4 regions of the Methylobacterium sp. A54F genome follow, and region 2 is predicted to be linked to each of the others. Evidence: predicted binding sites of a transcription regulator. Region 2 holds the regulator's gene; each other region holds the start of a gene.
The links. Region 2 encodes PhoB, which activates phosphate uptake and scavenging genes when phosphate is short. Its sites were predicted from a motif close to TGTCATNNANCTGTCAT; they were not measured.

Region 1 (4,205 bases), on a different contig from region 2:
CGCGCGGGCGCGACCTGCGCGAGGATCTTCTCGAATTCGCCGCCCGTCTCGCGGACCTTGGTGACCGACCCGTCGGCGTTCTGGCGGAAGATCGAGATGCCGCGCCCGCCCAGTGTGTTGAGCTGGTCGATCACGCCGTCGCCGTCGGTGTCGCCGCTGCGCAGGAGAACGTTGAGGCGGGCATAGGCCGGGTTCCGCTTCAGGGCCTGCAGGGCGGGCGTGAGCGAGGCGTCCGGCACGCTGCCGAGCCGCCCGGCGTCGGCGCCGACGTCCTCCCCGCCGATGACGCGCTGGTCGCCCTCGTTGGCGGTGATGAAGTAGGTGGCGCCCCCGGCCGAGAAGGAGGCGACGGCGTCCGGCTGCAGGAGGCCGAGGATCGGGGTCTCGGCCGGTGCCGCGGCGATGCGGACCGCGGGCGTGCCGCCCGTGCCGTCCTGATCGGAGGCGTCGAACTCGTTGCCCGCGAGGGCGTGGTTGACGGCGCCGAGGGGCTGGATCGCGATCGGGGCGCTGCCGGGATTGGCGAGGTCGATGATCGCGACGCCGTTGACCTCCTGAAGGGTCACGTAGGCGAACCGGTCGTCGGGCGAGATGGCGATGTACTCGGGCTCGATGTCGGCGGCGGCCGCGTTGCCGGGGGTCACCGCGAGGCCGCGGGCGCGGAGCAGGGCTTCGCTGCCGTTGAGGTTCGAGAAGCCGACCGTCGCGGTGACGGCCGCATTCGCCGCGCCCGTCGACACGTCGATGATCGAGACGCTGCCGGCCGGGTTGCTGGCGAGGGTCGCCTGCTCGGCCTCGTTGGCCACGAGCAGGCGCGTCCCGTCCCGGGTGAAGACGAGCTGGTCCGGGCCGACGCCCACCTCGATCGTCTTCAGGAGGGTGCCGCCCGCATCGAATAGGACGACGCGGCCGTTCGCGGAGCCCGCGGCGTCCGCGTAGGCGACCGCGACGAGGCCGTTGCGCACCGCCACGGAGTTGACCGAGCCGTAGCCCGGCAGGCCGGACAGCAGGATCTCGCCGCTGCGCGCCAGCGCGCCGGAGGCCGACAGGCCCACGATCTCGATGCGGTTCTCCACGGTGTTCTGGACGTAGAGGCTGCCGGTGGTCCGGTCGTAGGCGACGACCTCGGCGTTGGCGCGACGCGCCGTGGCCGTATCGTCGGTCGTCAGGTAGGCCCCGAGGCGGACGAGGCGCAGGGTGTCCGTGGCGTCCGGCGCGGCGGTCGGGGTCGCACCCTGCTGGCCCTGTAGCGAGGGCGCGGCGGCGTAGACGTCGATACCGCCGACCGAGAGGCCGGAATCGTCGTTCGCGATGGTGCCGTTGGCCTCGCCGTCCGCGATCGTGGCGCCGCTCGGGTTGGAGAGGCGCACCAGGACGGTCTCGTCCGCCTCCGGCGCCGTGTCGCCGGTCACCGCCACCGTGAAGCGCGCGCTGCTCTGGCCCTCGGCGATGGTGAGCCGCTCCGTCCGGGCCGCGTAGTCGGTGCCGGCCGTGGCGGTGCCGTCTGCGGTCGCGACGTCAATGGCGACGCCGCCCGCCGGGGCGGCCGCACTGAGGTTCACCGTGAAGGCGAGCTGCTGCGTGCCGGCGTTCCCTTCGGTGAGGCGGGCGTCGGCGATCGAGAGGCTCGGCAGGGCAGGACCGGCCGCGGAGCTGGTGACCGCGATGTCGTCGATGCCGATCCACTCGTCGTTGCCGGCCGCGTTGGCCGTGATGATGCGGACCTGGAGGCCGGCCTGGCCGTTCACCGCATCCGGCAGCGTGACCCGGCGCGTCGTCTCCAGCCCGGTGAGGCTCGGGCCGGTGCTTGCATCTGCGATGAACCCGTCCGGAAGGTTCGTCCAGGGCCCGCTGCCGATGCGGTATTGCACCGCGATCGGCTGAACGGCGTTGTCCGCCGTGCCGTCTATGTCCCGCGCCGTGAAGCTGAGCACCACGTCCTTGCGGCCCGTCGCGTCGAGGTGGAGCACGAGGTGCGGCGCGTCCGCGGTGCCCGATCCCTGGAGCGCCACGGTCGGGTTCGTGATCGCGAACTCGGCGACGCCGCCGTTGCTGATGCCCGTGCTCGCCTGATTGGCGATCACGTCGACGTCGTTGGCGAGGGATGAGCTTCCCGTCAGCGTCCGGGGATCGGTGCCCGTGTCCGCGGTGATGTCCTGCCCGAGGTAGCCGATGATGCCGGGGACGTTGGCCCAGTCGTCATTGCCGGTGATCAGCCCGGCGTCGGACCAGTCCTGCCGGAAGTCGCCGCCGGCGAGGACGAAGGGCGTCGTGTTCATCGAGGATCCGGTAGGTTGGCGCGCAGCATCGCCCGGCGAGGGACGCGAGTCCGCCAGCCCGGTCGAGGCCGCCCGGTCGTTGAGGGGCACGAATCCCGCTCCGGATTTTCCCGGCTCGGAGAAGATATTGCCAATTCGTTAACGAGCCCGTGTGACGCCGGGATGAAACGAGAAGCACTCGCGACTCGGGGCTGAGGATATCTCGGCAAAATTTCAAGTCGTACTACGTACTCAAGGCATGGTGTAGGTGCGTGGCAGCGATTAGGAAGAGGCTCGGTGGCGTATTTTTGCCGGCAATAGTCTGATCTGGAACGGCTTCGACGCTGATCTGGAACGAACGATGCCGCCGAAAGCAAAAAGCGACGCATCCGGTCAGGATGCGTCGCAAGGTGAGGTTCCGGTCTCAGGAAAGAACCAGCTGCTCTCTACGGCACGGGCATGCAGATTCGGTGACGAGCTGGACGCAATCCGCGCGGGATCGATCCCGTCGCAGCGTCAGGCAGCGCGGCGAGAGCAGCGGATCCCCCGACGCTCGATCGAGACCCTCAGGAATGCGGTGTTCCGCTTGTCGCGAAATGACCGTCCGGACTGTGGCTGACTGCGGACGATATGGCCTATCGCGCCTGGGCAGGAAGAGACGCTCTCAACGCGGACTTGAGCCCGTCAATGAACCGACGCACGCGCATCGGCATGTGTTGCCGGGTCGGCAGCATGGCCCAAATGGCCAGTTGCTCCGGCTCCGCATCGTCGAGGGTGAGGCTTTTGAGGATCCCGTCGGCCAGATCCTGCGCCACGTCCCAGTAGTTCAGGAGCGCGAGCCCGGCCCCGGCGACGCAGGCGGCGTGCACCGTGTCGACGCTGCTGGCGGCCAGTCTGCCCTTGATGCGCTTGGCGACTGGGTGCCCGGCTTGCCGGAACGTCCACGCCTCCATCGCGTGCAGCGTCAGGCAGGCGTGTGCGTCGAGGTCGGCGAGACGCTCAGGGCACCCGTGCGCGGCGAGGTACGCCGGCGCCGCACACAGGATGCGCGGGTTGTCCGCCACCTGCACGGCGACAAGTTCGGAGGCTTGCAGGGTCGCCACCCTGACCGCCACGTCGATTCCGGCGGCCACGATGTCCACGATTCCGTCCGAGAAGGTCAGGTCCACATGGAGGCGCGGATTCTCGGCCATCATCCTGACAACCAGGGGCACGACGAGGGCCCTGCCGATGCGGTGGGGCGCGGTCACGCGCAGGACCCCGCTCAAGCCCTCTTGCTGTTCGGAGAAGGCTGCCGCTGCAGCCTCCTGCGCCTCCAGCATCGTCTGCGCGAGCGGCAGGAACGTCTCGCCGTCCGCCGTCAGGGCGACGGAACGCGTGGTCCGGTGGATCAGACGCACACCAAGCTCATGTTCCAGGGCCGCCAAGCGCCGGCTGACCGCCATCGGAGACAGTCCCGCCTGACGCCCGGCGGCAGAAAGGCTGCCGGTCGTGATGATGGCGCCGAACAGGGTCACATCGGAGAGGTTCATCGGCTTATCAGTGAGCGATAAAATCCTTATCGTCCAGCTCCGCTACTGAACGGCAGATCCGGCGGCTACCTTGCCATCAGACGAGCAACGATAGCAGATCGGACGCCGCTCATGAGCACGGACGCAAACGGGCTTTTCACCGCCACCGATATAGCCGGCTTGACGCTTCGCAACCGCTTGGCGGTCGCGCCGATGACGCGGGTGAGCGCCTCCGAGGATGGCACGGCCACGGAGACGATGGCCCGCTACTACGAGCGGTTCGCCCGCGGCGGCTTCGGGCTCGTGGTCACCGAGGGCGTCTACACGGACCAGGCGTTCGCCCAGGGCTACATCCATCAGCCCGGCATCTCCGACGAGGCCCAGGCGCGGGCCTGGCGGCCGGCGGTGGACGCCGTGCATCGCCATGGCGCGCACG
Region 2 (4,205 bases):
GGCCCCGCCCATCGGCGCCAATACTCATGCCGACGAGGGCGCTCCCGTGCGCATCGCCGTGAAGGACCTGAACTTCTACTACGGCGGCTTCCACGGCCTGAAGGGCATCAACCTCGACTTCCACGACCGGCAGGTGACCGCGCTGATCGGGCCCTCGGGCTGCGGGAAGTCGACGCTGCTGCGCACCTTCAACCGGATCTACAGCCTCTACCCCGAGCAGCGCGCCGAGGGGCAGATCCTCCTCGACGGGCAGAACATCCTCGACCCGAAGGTCGACCTCAACGAACTGCGCGCCCGTGTCGGCATGGTCTTCCAGAAGCCCACGCCCTTCCCGATGTCGATCTACGACAATGTCGCCTTCGGTCTGCGCCTCTACGAGCGCCTGCCCAAGGCCGAGCTCGACCGGCGCGTCGAGGAATCGCTTCGCAAGGCCGCGCTGTGGGATGAGGTGAAGGACAAGCTCAAGCAGCCGGGCACCGGCCTGTCGGGCGGCCAGCAGCAGCGCCTCTGCATCGCCCGCACGGTGGCCCAGCGCCCGGAGGTGATCCTGTTCGACGAGCCGACCTCGGCCCTCGACCCGATCTCGACGGGGCGCATCGAGGAGCTGATCGAGCAGCTCCGCTCCGAGTTCACCATCGCCATCGTGACCCACAACATGCAGCAGGCGGCCCGCATCTCGCAGTTCACCGCCTTCATGTACCTCGGCGAGCTGGTCGAGTTCGGGCCGACGAACCGCATCTTCATGAACCCGACGAAGCGCCAGACCCAGGACTACATCACCGGCCGCTTCGGCTGATCCAGCCCGAGGTTGAGCGAGGAGCCGACCGGATGCCCGACCACATCGTCAAATCCTACGATGCCGACCTCGACGACCTGCGCCGCTCGATCTCCGAGATGGGCGGCGTGGCCGAGAAGATGATGACCGACGCCACCGACGCGCTGGTGCGCCGGGACAGCGTCCTCGCCCAGGCCGTGATCGCGGCCGACAAGCGCCTCGACGTGCTCCAGCGCCAGATCGAGGAGGGGGCGGTGCTGCTCATCGCCCGCCGCCAGCCGCTTGCCATCGACCTGCGGGAGACCATCTCGGCGATCCGCGTCTCGGGCGACCTGGAGCGCATCGGCGACCTCGCCAAGAACATCGCCAAGCGCGTCGTGGCGATCAGCGACCAGCCGCAGGCCCAGAAGATCGTCGTCGGCGTCCAGCACATGAGCGACCTCGTGCAGGAGCAGCTCAAGGACGTGCTCGACGCCTACGCGAGCCGGGACACCACGGCCGCGCACGACGTGTGGGAGCGCGACGGGGCGATCGACGCCCTCTACAACTCCCTGTTCCGCGAGCTCCTGACCTACATGATGGAGGATCCGCGCAACATCTCGTTCTGCACGCACCTCCTGTTCTGCGCCAAGAACGTCGAGCGCATCGGCGACCACACCACCAACATCGCCGAGACGATCCACTATCTCGCCACCGGCGAGACGGTGGCCGGCGACCGGCCCAAGAACGACGCCTCGAACTACGCGACCGTCACGCCGCAGGCGTGAGGCGCCCTCGGACACGACGACCGCGCGCATGAGTACCCGGATCCTGATCGTGGAGGACGAGGAGGCCTTGACCCTCCTCCTCCGCTACAACCTCGAAGCCGAGGGCTTCACGGTGGACAGCGCCGTGCGGGGCGACGAGGCGGACGTGCTCCTGCGCGAGCAGCTGCCGGACCTGATCCTCCTCGACTGGATGCTGCCGGGCCTCTCGGGGATCGAGCTGTGCCGGCGCATCCGGGCGCGGCGGGAGAGCGAGCGCCTGCCGATCATCATGCTCACGGCCCGCGGCGAGGAGGGGGACCGGGTGCGGGGCCTCGGCACCGGCGCCGACGACTACATCGTGAAGCCATTCTCGGTGCCGGAGCTTCTCGCCCGGGTCCGGGCCCTGCTGCGCCGCGCCAAGCCGGCCCACGTGGCGAGCCTCCTGGTGGCCGGCGACATCGAGCTCGACCGGGTGAGCCACCGGATCCGCCGCTCGGGCCGCGAGATCCATCTCGGACCGACCGAGTTCAAGCTCCTCGAATTCCTGATGCAGAGCCCTGGCCGGGTCTTTTCCCGCGAGCAGCTCCTCGACGGCGTCTGGGGCCACGACGTCTACATCGACGAGCGCACCGTCGACGTCCATGTCGGGCGCCTGCGCAAGGCCATCAACCGCCCGCGCCAGTCCGATCCGATCCGCACGGTGCGGGGCTCGGGCTACTCCTTCGACGAGATGTTCTCGGGAGCGGCGTGAGGCACTGCCGTCCTTCCCCGCGGCGCGGGGAAGGGGAGGCGCCGAAACCCTTACCGGAAGCCCGCGACGCGACGGTCGCGCTTGCGCTCGGCCGCGGGCTGGTAGGCGATCTGGGCGTGATGCGTGCAGTAGGGCAGGCCCGTGATCGAGCGGGCGCCGCAGAAGCGGAATTCCGGCGTCGTCGGATCGCCCATCGGCCAACGGCACATCGACTCGCGCAGATCCATGATGGTCACCCGCTCGGAGACGGCGAGGGCCACGGGCTCGGCCGCGGCCGGCGGGGCGGGCGGGAAGTCCGGGGTTGGCCGGTGCGCGGTGATCGTCGCCACGGGCTCCGGCATCTCGCTCTCGACGACCTCGACGGCGGCGACCTCGGCCTCGTCCTCGCGACCGCGGCGACGCCCCCCGGCGGCCTCGGCCCCCGGCTTCACGCGGCCCGCGAGACCCAGGCGGTGGACCTTGCCGATCACGGCGTTGCGCGTGACGCCGCCGAGCTGGGCTGCGATCTTGCTCGCGCTCTGGCCCTCTTCCCAGAGCCGGCGCAGCAGCTCGACGCGTTCGTCCGTCCAGCTCAGGCTCGCTTCGATCATCACCCCCTCCGCCCAACGATCATGCCGCGACGCGAACGCGTCTCCTCATCCGGCAAGCATCGATCCGCGCGAGCGGGCCGGCCGGTGGGAAGCACATCGATTCACGCCACTGATGATGGCCGCCACGGGTGGACCCCACGGCGACGGTCAGAACCTACAGGACGGCTCGCCGCCGATGCAAGCGCCCACGCTCCACACCGCGCCGGGGCCCGTCCGGTTTCCACCGGCAATGGCCGGCCGCCATCGTGGCATTCCGGCACCACTCGGGATGCGACTGCGCGTTGCAGCGTTGGCGCCGGAACGGTACAATGGCCAAGCTCGTTCTGGGCATGAGCGCCCGCAAGCTTGAGCGATTGGGACCCTGGCGATGTCGCGTCGGATCGGATGGATGCGCGGGTTCCTCGCGCTCTGCGCGGCAGGCCCGCTGGCCGCCTGCTCGTCGCTGCCGCGCACGCCCTACAGCGCCGAGCAGGCGGCCTACGCGAGCGTGCCGGGCATCCCCAACGCGCGCGCCTTCTCGGACGCCTCGGCCGAAACCTTCACGGAGATGGCGGGACGACCGGAGGCGCAGCGCAAGGGCTTTTCGTATCTCGCCCTCTCGGGCGGCGGCGGCGACGGGGCCTACGGCGCGGGCGTCCTCAACGGCTGGACGGCCTCGGGCACGCGCCCCGAGTTCTCGCTGGTCTCCGGCGTCAGCACGGGCGCCCTCATCGCGCCCTTCGCCTTCCTGGGCCCGGCCTACGATTCCTACCTGACGGACATCTACACGAGCGGCGTCGCCGAGACCCTGGTGCAGGCGCCGAGCCTCGCCAACGTGCTGTTCGGCTCCGGCCTGTTCGGCGACGGACGCCTGCGCGACCTGATCGGCCGCTACGTCACGCCGGACCTCCTCGCGGCCGTGGCGGCCGAGCACGCGAAGGGCCGGCGCCTCCTCGTCGTCACCACGAACCTCGACTCGCAGCGCGCGGTGATCTGGAACATGGGCGCGATCGCGGCGAGCGGCGCGCCGAACGCGGTCGATCTCTTCCGCGACGTGCTCACAGCCTCGGCGAGCATCCCGGCGGTGTTCCCGCCGCAGCTGATCGACGTGAGCGCGGGCCCGAGCGCGTTCCAGGAACTCCACGTCGACGGCTCGGTGGTCACCCCGGTCTTCACCCTGCCGCAGTCGTTCCTGCTGCGGGACGGGCGCCTGCGCACCAACGGGCGGGCCAACATCTACGTCGTGATCAACGGCCGCCTGGAGCCGGAATTCGACGTGACGCGCAACAACACGCTCTCGATCGTCGAGCGCTCCTTCACCACGGGCAGCCGCGCCCGGAGCCGCGCGGCGCTGGCCACCACCT
Region 3 (4,205 bases), on a different contig from region 2:
CCGCGGCGGCGAGGGCGGGGAGGCGCGCGTCGTTGAGGTTGAGGTGGAGCCAGACGAAGCCCTCGCCGAAGCTGCCGGGCGCCGGCACCGGCTCCCCGGGGCCGAGCAGGCGGCCGCGGCCCGCGCCGTCGAAGCGCATCGCCCAGATCAGGCCGGGCAGCGCCGGCTCGTCGGTGAGGAGGCGCGCCGGCGCCGCGGACACGGCTCAGAAGACCTTCGAGAACAGGACGTAGAGGGTGCCCGAGAGGATCATCGCCACGGGCAGCGTCAGCACCCAGGCCAGGGCGAGCGCCCGCAGGGTCGAGAGCTGGAGCCCGGAGCGGTTGGCCGCCATGGTGCCGGCGACGCCCGAGGAGAGCACGTGGGTGGTCGAGACCGGCAGGCCGAACATGTCCGCCGCCCCGATGGTGCCCGCCGCCACGAGCTCGGCCGAGGCGCCCTGCGCGTAGGTGAGGTGGGTCTTGCCGATCTTCTCCCCGACCGTGATCACGATGCGCTTCCAGCCCACCATGGTGCCGAGGCCCAGCGCCACCGCCACCGCGATCTTGACCCAGAGCGGGATGAAGCGCGTCGCGGCGTCGAGGCTGCCCTTGTAGGCCTTCAGCGTCTCGACCTCGGCGGGCGAGAGCGCGCTCTCCTTGTCCTTCATCAGGAAGCGGATCGCCTCCGAGGCGAGGTACATGTCGTTGCGGGTGTTGCCGACCGCCTCGGCCGGGACCTTGGCGAGGGTGCCGTAGCGGTCGACGGCCTCGCCGATCTGCCGGATCAGCACGCTGAGCGAGGGGTAGGTGCCGCCCTCGATGGTGTGGGCGGCCACGTAGGCGGTCACCGCGGGCCGCGGGTCGCCGATCACGTCGTAGCCGGCGGCCTTGCGGGCCACGACCTCGGAGGCGGCCTGCGAGGTCGTCCGGAAGGTGGCCACGGCCGAGTCCGGCAGGGCGCGGTTGAGCGCGTAGGCGGTGGGCACCGTGCCGATCAGGATCAGCATGATCAGGCCCATGCCCTTCTGGCCGTCGTTCGAGCCGTGGGCGAAGGAGACGCCCGTGCAGGTCGCGATCAGGAGGCCGCGGATCCACAGGGGCGGCGGGGCCTTACCCTTCGGCTCGGCGTAGAGGGCGGGGTTGCGCACCACGGTCTTCAGCACGAGGAGCAGGGCGCCGGCCGCCACGAAGCCGAAGACCGGCGAGAGCAGCAGCGACCAGCCGATCTCGGTGGCCTTCGACCAGTCGACGCCCGAGGTGCCCGAGCGCCCGTGCAGGAGGGCGTTGGCGACGCCGACGCCGATGATCGAGCCGATCAGCGTGTGCGAGGAGGAGGCCGGCAGGCCGAGGTACCAGGTGCCGAGGTTCCACAGGATCGCGGCGATGAGGAGCGCGAACACCATCGCGAAGCCCGCCCCGGAGCCGACCTGCAGGATCAGCTCGACGGGCAGCAGGCTGACGATGCCGAAGGCCACCGCGCCCGAGGAGAGCAGAACGCCGAGGAAATTGAAGAAGCCGGACCAGACCACGGCGACGTTCGCGGGCAGGGAGTGGGTGTAGATCACCGTCGCCACGGCGTTCGCGGTGTCGTGGAAGCCGTTCACGAACTCGAAGCCGAGGGCGATCACCAGCGCCACGAAGAGCAGGAGGTAGGGCAGGTAGGTGGTGATCCGGACGCCCGTGGCCTCGACATCCGCGTAGATGCTGTAGCCGACGTAGAGCAGCGCCGCGGCGATCAGGGCCGTGAACAGTGCCGTGACCAGGAGGGAGCGCGAGCCGTCGAGGTTCGGCCGCCCGTGCGGCTCCAGCGCGGGCTGCGGGGCGAGGCCGCCGCCGAAGCCCTGTGCGGGGGAATGCGACATGGTTCAGCTCCCGGACGGCCGACGATGGATTACAAATCCTTGCCGTTCGTGCGATCGACACCAGAGGTTGACGACAGGTTGATGACGGCCCGCGACGCGCGAGCCGGATCGCCCGCGGCCCTGCATGCACCGCGGGGCTGCCTCCCGCGCGGACCCGCTCCCAAGCGGACCCCGGGTCCCTAACTCGGGGCCTCGCGCAACGCGGAGCCGCCCATGCCCACCTACTCGCTCGCCGTCGCCGACGGCGTCCTGTTCGTCTGCCTTCCCGACGGGGCCGACCTCGCGGGCGCCATCCGGCAGGAGACCTGCACGGCCTACGGGGCCGGGATCGAGCTGGAGATCGCCCGCGGGCTCGTCCTCACCGACGCCCTCGCCCCGGGCGACGAGGTGGTCTGGCAGGACGGGCCCGGGGGCGAGCTCCTCGACGATCGCGGCACGCGCTACCGCTACGCCGTCCGCCGGGAGGCGGGGCGGGCCCGGACGGCCCACTAGGCGCGCTTGCGCAGGGGCCGGACCCGGCAGGTGGCCGCCTCCGAGAAGCCCGTCGCGGCGCAGAAGGCGGCGAGTTCCGGCGCGTCCGGCCCGGCGCAGATCCGCAGGTCGCCGCAGCCGGCCGAGCGGGCCGCCTGGGCGGCGGCCTTGAGGAGCAGGCGGCCGATGCCGCGCCGGCGCTCCTCGGGATCGACCAGCAGCGTCGTGATCTCGGCGGAGGGCAGGTCGGCCGCGAGGGTCGGGTGCCAGTGGAGCACCACGAGGCCGCTCGGCGGCCCCCAGGCGCCGGCGAGCAGCGCGGCCCCGGGGCCCTGGCGCAGGGCCTCGAGGCGCTCCGCGAGGCGCGGCGCCGGCAGCGCCCACCCGGCCCCGCGCAGGAGCTCGGCGAGCCCCGGCGCGTCGGCCGCGGTCGCCGTGCGGATCTCGATGCCGTAGCGCTGCCCCACGCTCCCTCCGATTTCGCCCCGAACCCGGCCCGCGGGCCGATCCGGACTCCAAACCCCTGCGCCCGCCCCGCGGCTCCGTCCGGGGAAGATCCTGACCCCCGAAGATCCTGACCCGAAGATCCTGACCCGAAGCCCACGGGGGCAGTCGGGCGAACCGGACGCTGGCCGGCGCCGTTCCCCCTCCCCGTCCCTGTGCCCCCTCGATCCGCCCGCCCCGCGGGCCCGAAAGCTCCCGACCTTGCCCCGCTGGCTCTTCCTCGTCCTCTGCGCGGCCCTGGCGCTGGCCATCCTGGGCAGCGTGCTCCTCGTCCTGCGGGGCACGGTGTAGAGCCTTCGCCCTGAGGCGCGGGGTTTGTCACCGGGTTCCGGCCTCCGGCCCTTGAAACCCGGGCCGCCCGCCGTCGCTTGTGCGGCAGGCGGGATCGGCAGGCCGGGCTGGCAGGCCGAGTCTTCACGCAAGGAGGGCGCGCGATGGCCGAGGCGATGCGGGAGCGGCCGGCGGCCGGGGGGGCGGGGCGGCTCGGCCGCGATCTCGTCGCCGGGCTCGGCCTCGCCTTCGTGGCGGGCTTCGTGGACGCGGCGGCCTTCGTGGCGCTCGCGGGGCTGTTCACCGCCCACGTCACCGGCAACTTCGTGCTGATCGGGGCCGAGCTCGTCTCCACCTCGAGCGGCGTCCTCGCCAAGCTCCTGGCGCTGCCGGCCTTCGTGCTGGCGGTGGCGGGCGCGCGCCTCCTCGCCCTGGCGTTGGAGGCGCGGGGCCGGCCGCCCCTGCGCTGGCTCCTCGCCCTGGAGGCCGGGCTGCTCGCGGCCTTCGCGGGCGCCGGGCTCGGCCTCGCGCCCCTCGGCAACCCGGACGGCCCCGCCGCGGTGTTCGTCGGGATGCTCGGCGTCGCGGCCATGGGGGTGCAGAACGCGCTGGGCCGCCTCGCCCTCGCCCACCTCGCCGCCACCACCGTGATGACCGTCAACGTCACCCAGGCGGTGATCGACGCGGTCGACGCCCTGCGGGGGGCCGCGGGGGACGGCCCCGGCAGCCCCGCCCGGGGCCGCCTCGCGCGGATGCTGCCCGCCGTCCTGGCCTTCGCGCTCGGCGCGCTCGCCGGCGCCTTCGGCTACGCGGGGGCCGGGTTCTGGTGCCTCGCCCTGCCGGTGGCGCTCCTCCTCGGGCTGATCGCCCTGAAGGAGCCGGCCTGAGGCCGACCCCGATGGAGCCGGCCTGACGCCGGCCCCGATCCTAACGGGATCCTCACGGGAGGCGCCTCCGCTCCGCCTCGCATCCTGACGGCGCTCCGGCGATTCTCCCGGGCCTTGGGCGCCCCTCCGGCGCCCGCCCCGCCGTGGGAGCAGAGCCCGTGTCCGTCCTCGCCAGCTTGCCCGACCTCCTGCCCGACCTGCTGTTCGTGGCGGGCGGGCTCGCCTTCTTC
Region 4 (4,205 bases), on a different contig from region 2:
CGCTTAAGGCCGCGCGACGTTCCCGCTGAAGCGAGCGGATGTGGCGAAGGTATGGCCCGGGGGGAGGGGCCGGTTGCGGGGGCCGGCGCGCGGTGCTCGCGAGGCCCCGGGTGTGGCGCGCAGGACCCAGGTTTCGCGCGCCGCCGGGCCTCAGGGAATCAGCCGCGTCACGTGCCCCATCTTGCGTCCGGCCCGGGCCTCGCCCTTGCCGTAGAGGTGCAGGTGCGCGCCGGGCTCGCCGAGCAGCGCGCGCCAGGTTCCGGCCTCGTCGCCGATCAGGTTGCGCATCTCCACGGCCATGCCGCCGGTGCGGGCCGGCGAGCCCAGGGGCCAGCCGCAGACGGCCCGGACGTGCTGGGCGAACTGCGAGGTCAGCGCCCCCTCGATGGTCCAGTGCCCGGAATTGTGGACCCGCGGCGCGATCTCGTTGACGACGAGGTGCTCGCCCGCCCCGTCCCGCACCAGGAACATCTCGACGGCGAGCACGCCCACGTAGTCGAGGGCCTCGGCGATGCGGCGCGCGATCTCGACCGCGGCCGCCCCGGTCTCCGGCGCGAGGCCGGGAGCCGGCACGCGGGTCAGCGCCAGGATGTGGTCGCGATGCTCGTTCTCGCAGAGGTCGTAGGCCGCGAAGGAGCCGTCGGCGGAGCGCGCGGCCACCACCGAGACCTCCCGCTCGAACGGCACGAAGCCCTCGAGGATCAGGGGCGCGCCGCCGAACTCGGCCATCACCGAGGAGCGGTCCACCAGCCCGTCCGCCCGGATCATCCGCTGGCCCTTGCCGTCGTAGCCGAAGCGGCGGGTCTTCAGCACAGCCGGCCGGCCGATGGCCGAGAGCGCCCGGTCGAGGTCGTCGCCGGAATCGACCACGCGGAACGGGGCGGTCGGGATACCGAGCTCGTTGATGAAGCTCTTCTCGGTGAGCCGGTCCTGCGTGATGGCCAGCGCCCGGGCGCTCGGGTGGAGGGGCGCGTGGGCGGACAGGACCTCTGCGGTCTCGCGGGGGATGTTCTCGAACTCGTAGGTCACCACGTCGACGCTGTCGGCGAAGCGCGCCAGCGCCTCCGCGTCGTCGTAGGCCGCGCGGGTCGCCACGGCGGCGGCGTCGAAGGCCGGGCTGTCGGCATCCGGGGCGTAGACGTGCACCCGGAGCCCGTAATTCGCCGCCGCCAGGGCGATCATGCGGCCGAGCTGCCCCCCGCCGACGATGCCGAGGGTGGAGCCGGGTTCGATCTGTCGGGTCACGGGGTGCTGGTCTCGCTCTCCGGGCGCTCCGCCACGGCCTCGGTCTGCGCGGCCCGCCAAGCATCGAGGCGCAGGGCCAGCCCCTCGTCCCCCAGCGCCAGCACGGCGGCGGCGAGGAGAGCCGCGTTCACGGCGCCGGCCCGGCCGATCGCCAGGGTGCCCACCGGGATCCCGGCCGGCATCTGCACGATGGACAGCAGGCTGTCCTGGCCGGACAGCGCCTTGGACTCCACGGGCACGCCGAACACCGGCAGGCTCGTCATGGCGGCGGCCATGCCGGGCAGGTGGGCGGCCCCGCCCGCTCCGGCGATCACCACGCGAAAGCCCTCGGCCCGCGCCCCCTTGGCGAAGGCCACCAGGCGGTCCGGCGTGCGGTGGGCGGAGACGATCCGGCAGTCGTGGGCGACGCCGAGGGCGTCGAGGGTCTCGGCGGCGTGGCGCATGGTGGCCCAGTCCGACTGGCTCCCCATGATGATCGCGACCGGGGGCGCTGCCGCCATCGTGGTCAACCCGTGAACGTGGGAGGCCGGACGGCCGAAGGGGCGCCCGAGCCCGTCATCGCCGCATACAGGCGCGCCGCCGCCCCGGCAAGGCGACGGCCGGCCCCGATCCACCGCTCTCAGGCGATGATGTCGGGGGTGATCTGGTCCTCGAGGTAGGAGATGCGGTCGCGCAGGGTGAGCTTGCGCTTCTTCAGGCGCTGGATCTGGAGCTGGTCGCCCAGGATGGTGCGCTCCAGCGCGTCGATCGCCCCGTCCAGGTCGCGGTGCTCCTCGCGCAGCCGCGCCAGCTCGCCGACGATCTCGGCCTGCCCATCCTCGACCAACCTAACCGTCATGCCGCATCGAGTTCCGAGGTCCGCGTCGAGCGGGACCATGCGCCAGCGCCCCGGCGCCGGCAAGCATTCAGCAAGCTTGGCCACCGGAATCGCTTCGACAGCCGGCTCATCCTGTGCCAGATTCGGTGCGTCGGAACGATGACAGGAGGAATCGACTCATGTCGCTGCAGACGCATCTGAGCCAGCTCACCCGGAAGCACGAAGCCCTCGAGCGTGAGATTCAGGAAGCGATCCATAGGCCCGCGGAAGACGATCTGAGGATCGCCGAGCTCAAGCGACGGAAACTCCACCTCAAGGACGAGATCAACCGGCTCCAGGCCTCTGCCGACACGATCCACTGACCGGCCACCAGCCCAACAGTCCCTAAGTTCCGCCGCCGCGCCGTCCCCGACAGCGTGGCGGTTTTGCGTTCCGGGGGCCATCGCCTTCGCGCGCGCGCCTGCTACAGAGGGATTCCCCCTGCTCCGCAGGGCCAAGAGGCGGGCACCGCAAGCCCGCCCGGTGAGGACGCTCCGAGGCCCCCATGAACACGCAACCCCGAACCGCATCGCTGCCCGGCCGCTACGCGGAGGTCCACGCGGCCTCGCTCGCGGACCCGGAGGCGTTCTGGCTCGAGGCGGCCCGCGCCATCGAGTGGGACGGCGCGCCGACGCGCGCCTTCGACCCCGAGGCCGGTGCCTACGGCCGCTGGTTCCCGGACGCCCGCCTCAACGCCTGCCACAACGCCGTGGACCGCCACGCGGACGGCGCCAGGGCCGACCAAGCCGCGATCCTCTACGATTCGCCCGTCACCGGCACGAAGCGCGCGATCACCTACGCGGCGTTGCGCGACGAGGTCGCGACCCTCGCCGGGGTGCTCGCCGACCTGGGCGTAGGGCCGGGCGACCGCGTGGTGCTCTACATGCCGATGGTGCCTGAGGCGGTGTACGGCATGCTCGCCTGCGCCCGCCTCGGGGCGATCCACTCCGTGGTGTTCGGCGGGTTCGCGGCCAACGAGCTCGCCGTGCGGATCGAGGACGCGCAGCCGAAGGTGGTGCTCGCCGCCTCCTGCGGCATCGAGCCGAACCGGACGGTCGCCTACAAGCCGCTCCTCGACGCGGCGCTCGCGGCCTCGGCGCATAAGCCGGCCGCCTGCCTCATCCTGCAGCGTCCGCAATGCGCCGCCTCGCTCGAGGCGGGGCGCGACCGGGACTGGGCCGAGGCCGTCGCGGACGCGAAGGCGGCAGGCCGGCGCGCGGATTGCGTGCCCGTCGCCGCCACGGACCCGCTCTACGTGCTCTACACCTCGGGCACCACCGGCAAGCCCAAGGGCGTGGTGCGCGACACCGGCGGCTACCTCGTGGCGCTCGCCTGGTCGATGCCGAACCTCTACGGCGTGCAGCCCGGCGAGACCTACTTCTGCGCATCCGACATCGGCTGGGTGGTGGGCCACTCCTACATCGTCTACGGCCCGCTCCTGCACGGCTGCACCACCGTGCTCTACGAGGGCAAGCCGGTCGGCACGCCGGACCCCGGGGCCTTCTGGCGGGTGATCGCCGAGTACGGCGTCGTCTGCCTGTTCACCGCGCCTACGGCGCTGCGGGCGATCAAGAAGGAGGATCCGGGCGGCGAGCGGGTGCCCGAGCACGACCTCTCCGCCTTTCGGACCCTGTTCCTCGCCGGCGAGCGGGCGGATCCCGATTCGGTGGCCTGGGCCGAGCGGGTGCTCGACCGGCCGGTCATCGACCACTGGTGGCAGACCGAGACGGGCTGGCCGATCGCCGGCAACCCGGTCGGGCTCGGCCTCCTGCCGGTCAAGCACGGCAGCACCTGCGTGCCGATGCCGGGCTACGACCTCCACGTCCTCGACGAGGGCGGCAAGCCGCTGCCGCGCGACACCATGGGCACGATCGCCCTGAAGCTGCCGCTGCCGCCGGGCTGCCTGCCGACCCTCTGGGGCTCGGACGAGCGCTTCAGGGCGAGCTACCTCACGACCTTCCCGGGCTACTACGACACCTCGGACGCCGGCGTCGTCGACGCGGACGGCTACGTCACCGTCCTGGGGCGGACCGACGACATCATCAACGTTGCGGGCCACCGCCTCTCCGCCGGCGGCATGGAGGCGGTGCTCGCCTCCCACCCG

Region 1: ACLBXP_RS09580 (ExeM/NucH family extracellular endonuclease) is a predicted target of PhoB. The motif match lies at 2,431-2,447, and genes of this name have one in related genera.
Region 3: ACLBXP_RS07450 (inorganic phosphate transporter) is a predicted target of PhoB. The motif match lies at 1,914-1,930, and genes of this name have one in related genera.
Region 4: ACLBXP_RS09895 (YdcH family protein) is a predicted target of PhoB. The motif match lies at 2,211-2,227, and genes of this name have one in related genera.

What each region holds. Positions count from the first base shown of each region.
Region 1 is NZ_JBKFBF010000004.1:315,081-319,285, forward strand. It holds gene ACLBXP_RS09580 (ExeM/NucH family extracellular endonuclease) at 1-2,279, opposite strand, end outside; gene ACLBXP_RS09585 (LysR family transcriptional regulator) at 2,894-3,790, opposite strand; gene ACLBXP_RS09590 (oxidoreductase) at 3,902-4,205, shown strand, end outside.
Region 2 is NZ_JBKFBF010000001.1:390,704-394,908, forward strand. It holds gene pstB (phosphate ABC transporter ATP-binding protein PstB) at 1-796, shown strand, start outside; gene phoU (phosphate signaling complex protein PhoU) at 829-1,542, shown strand; gene phoB (phosphate regulon transcriptional regulator PhoB) at 1,571-2,272, shown strand; gene ACLBXP_RS01935 (GcrA family cell cycle regulator) at 2,323-2,862, opposite strand; gene ACLBXP_RS01940 (patatin-like phospholipase family protein) at 3,230-4,205, shown strand, end outside.
Region 3 is NZ_JBKFBF010000003.1:248,352-252,556, reverse strand. It holds gene ACLBXP_RS07455 (CorA family divalent cation transporter) at 1-202, opposite strand, end outside; gene ACLBXP_RS07450 (inorganic phosphate transporter) at 206-1,843, opposite strand; gene ACLBXP_RS07445 (hypothetical protein) at 2,057-2,335, shown strand; gene ACLBXP_RS07440 (GNAT family N-acetyltransferase) at 2,332-2,781, opposite strand; gene ACLBXP_RS07435 (YoaK family protein) at 3,265-3,975, shown strand.
Region 4 is NZ_JBKFBF010000005.1:37,403-41,607, forward strand. It holds gene ACLBXP_RS09880 (5-(carboxyamino)imidazole ribonucleotide synthase) at 151-1,245, opposite strand; gene purE (5-(carboxyamino)imidazole ribonucleotide mutase) at 1,242-1,745, opposite strand; gene ACLBXP_RS09890 (YdcH family protein) at 1,865-2,083, opposite strand; gene ACLBXP_RS09895 (YdcH family protein) at 2,242-2,424, shown strand; gene ACLBXP_RS09900 (propionyl-CoA synthetase) at 2,607-4,205, shown strand, end outside.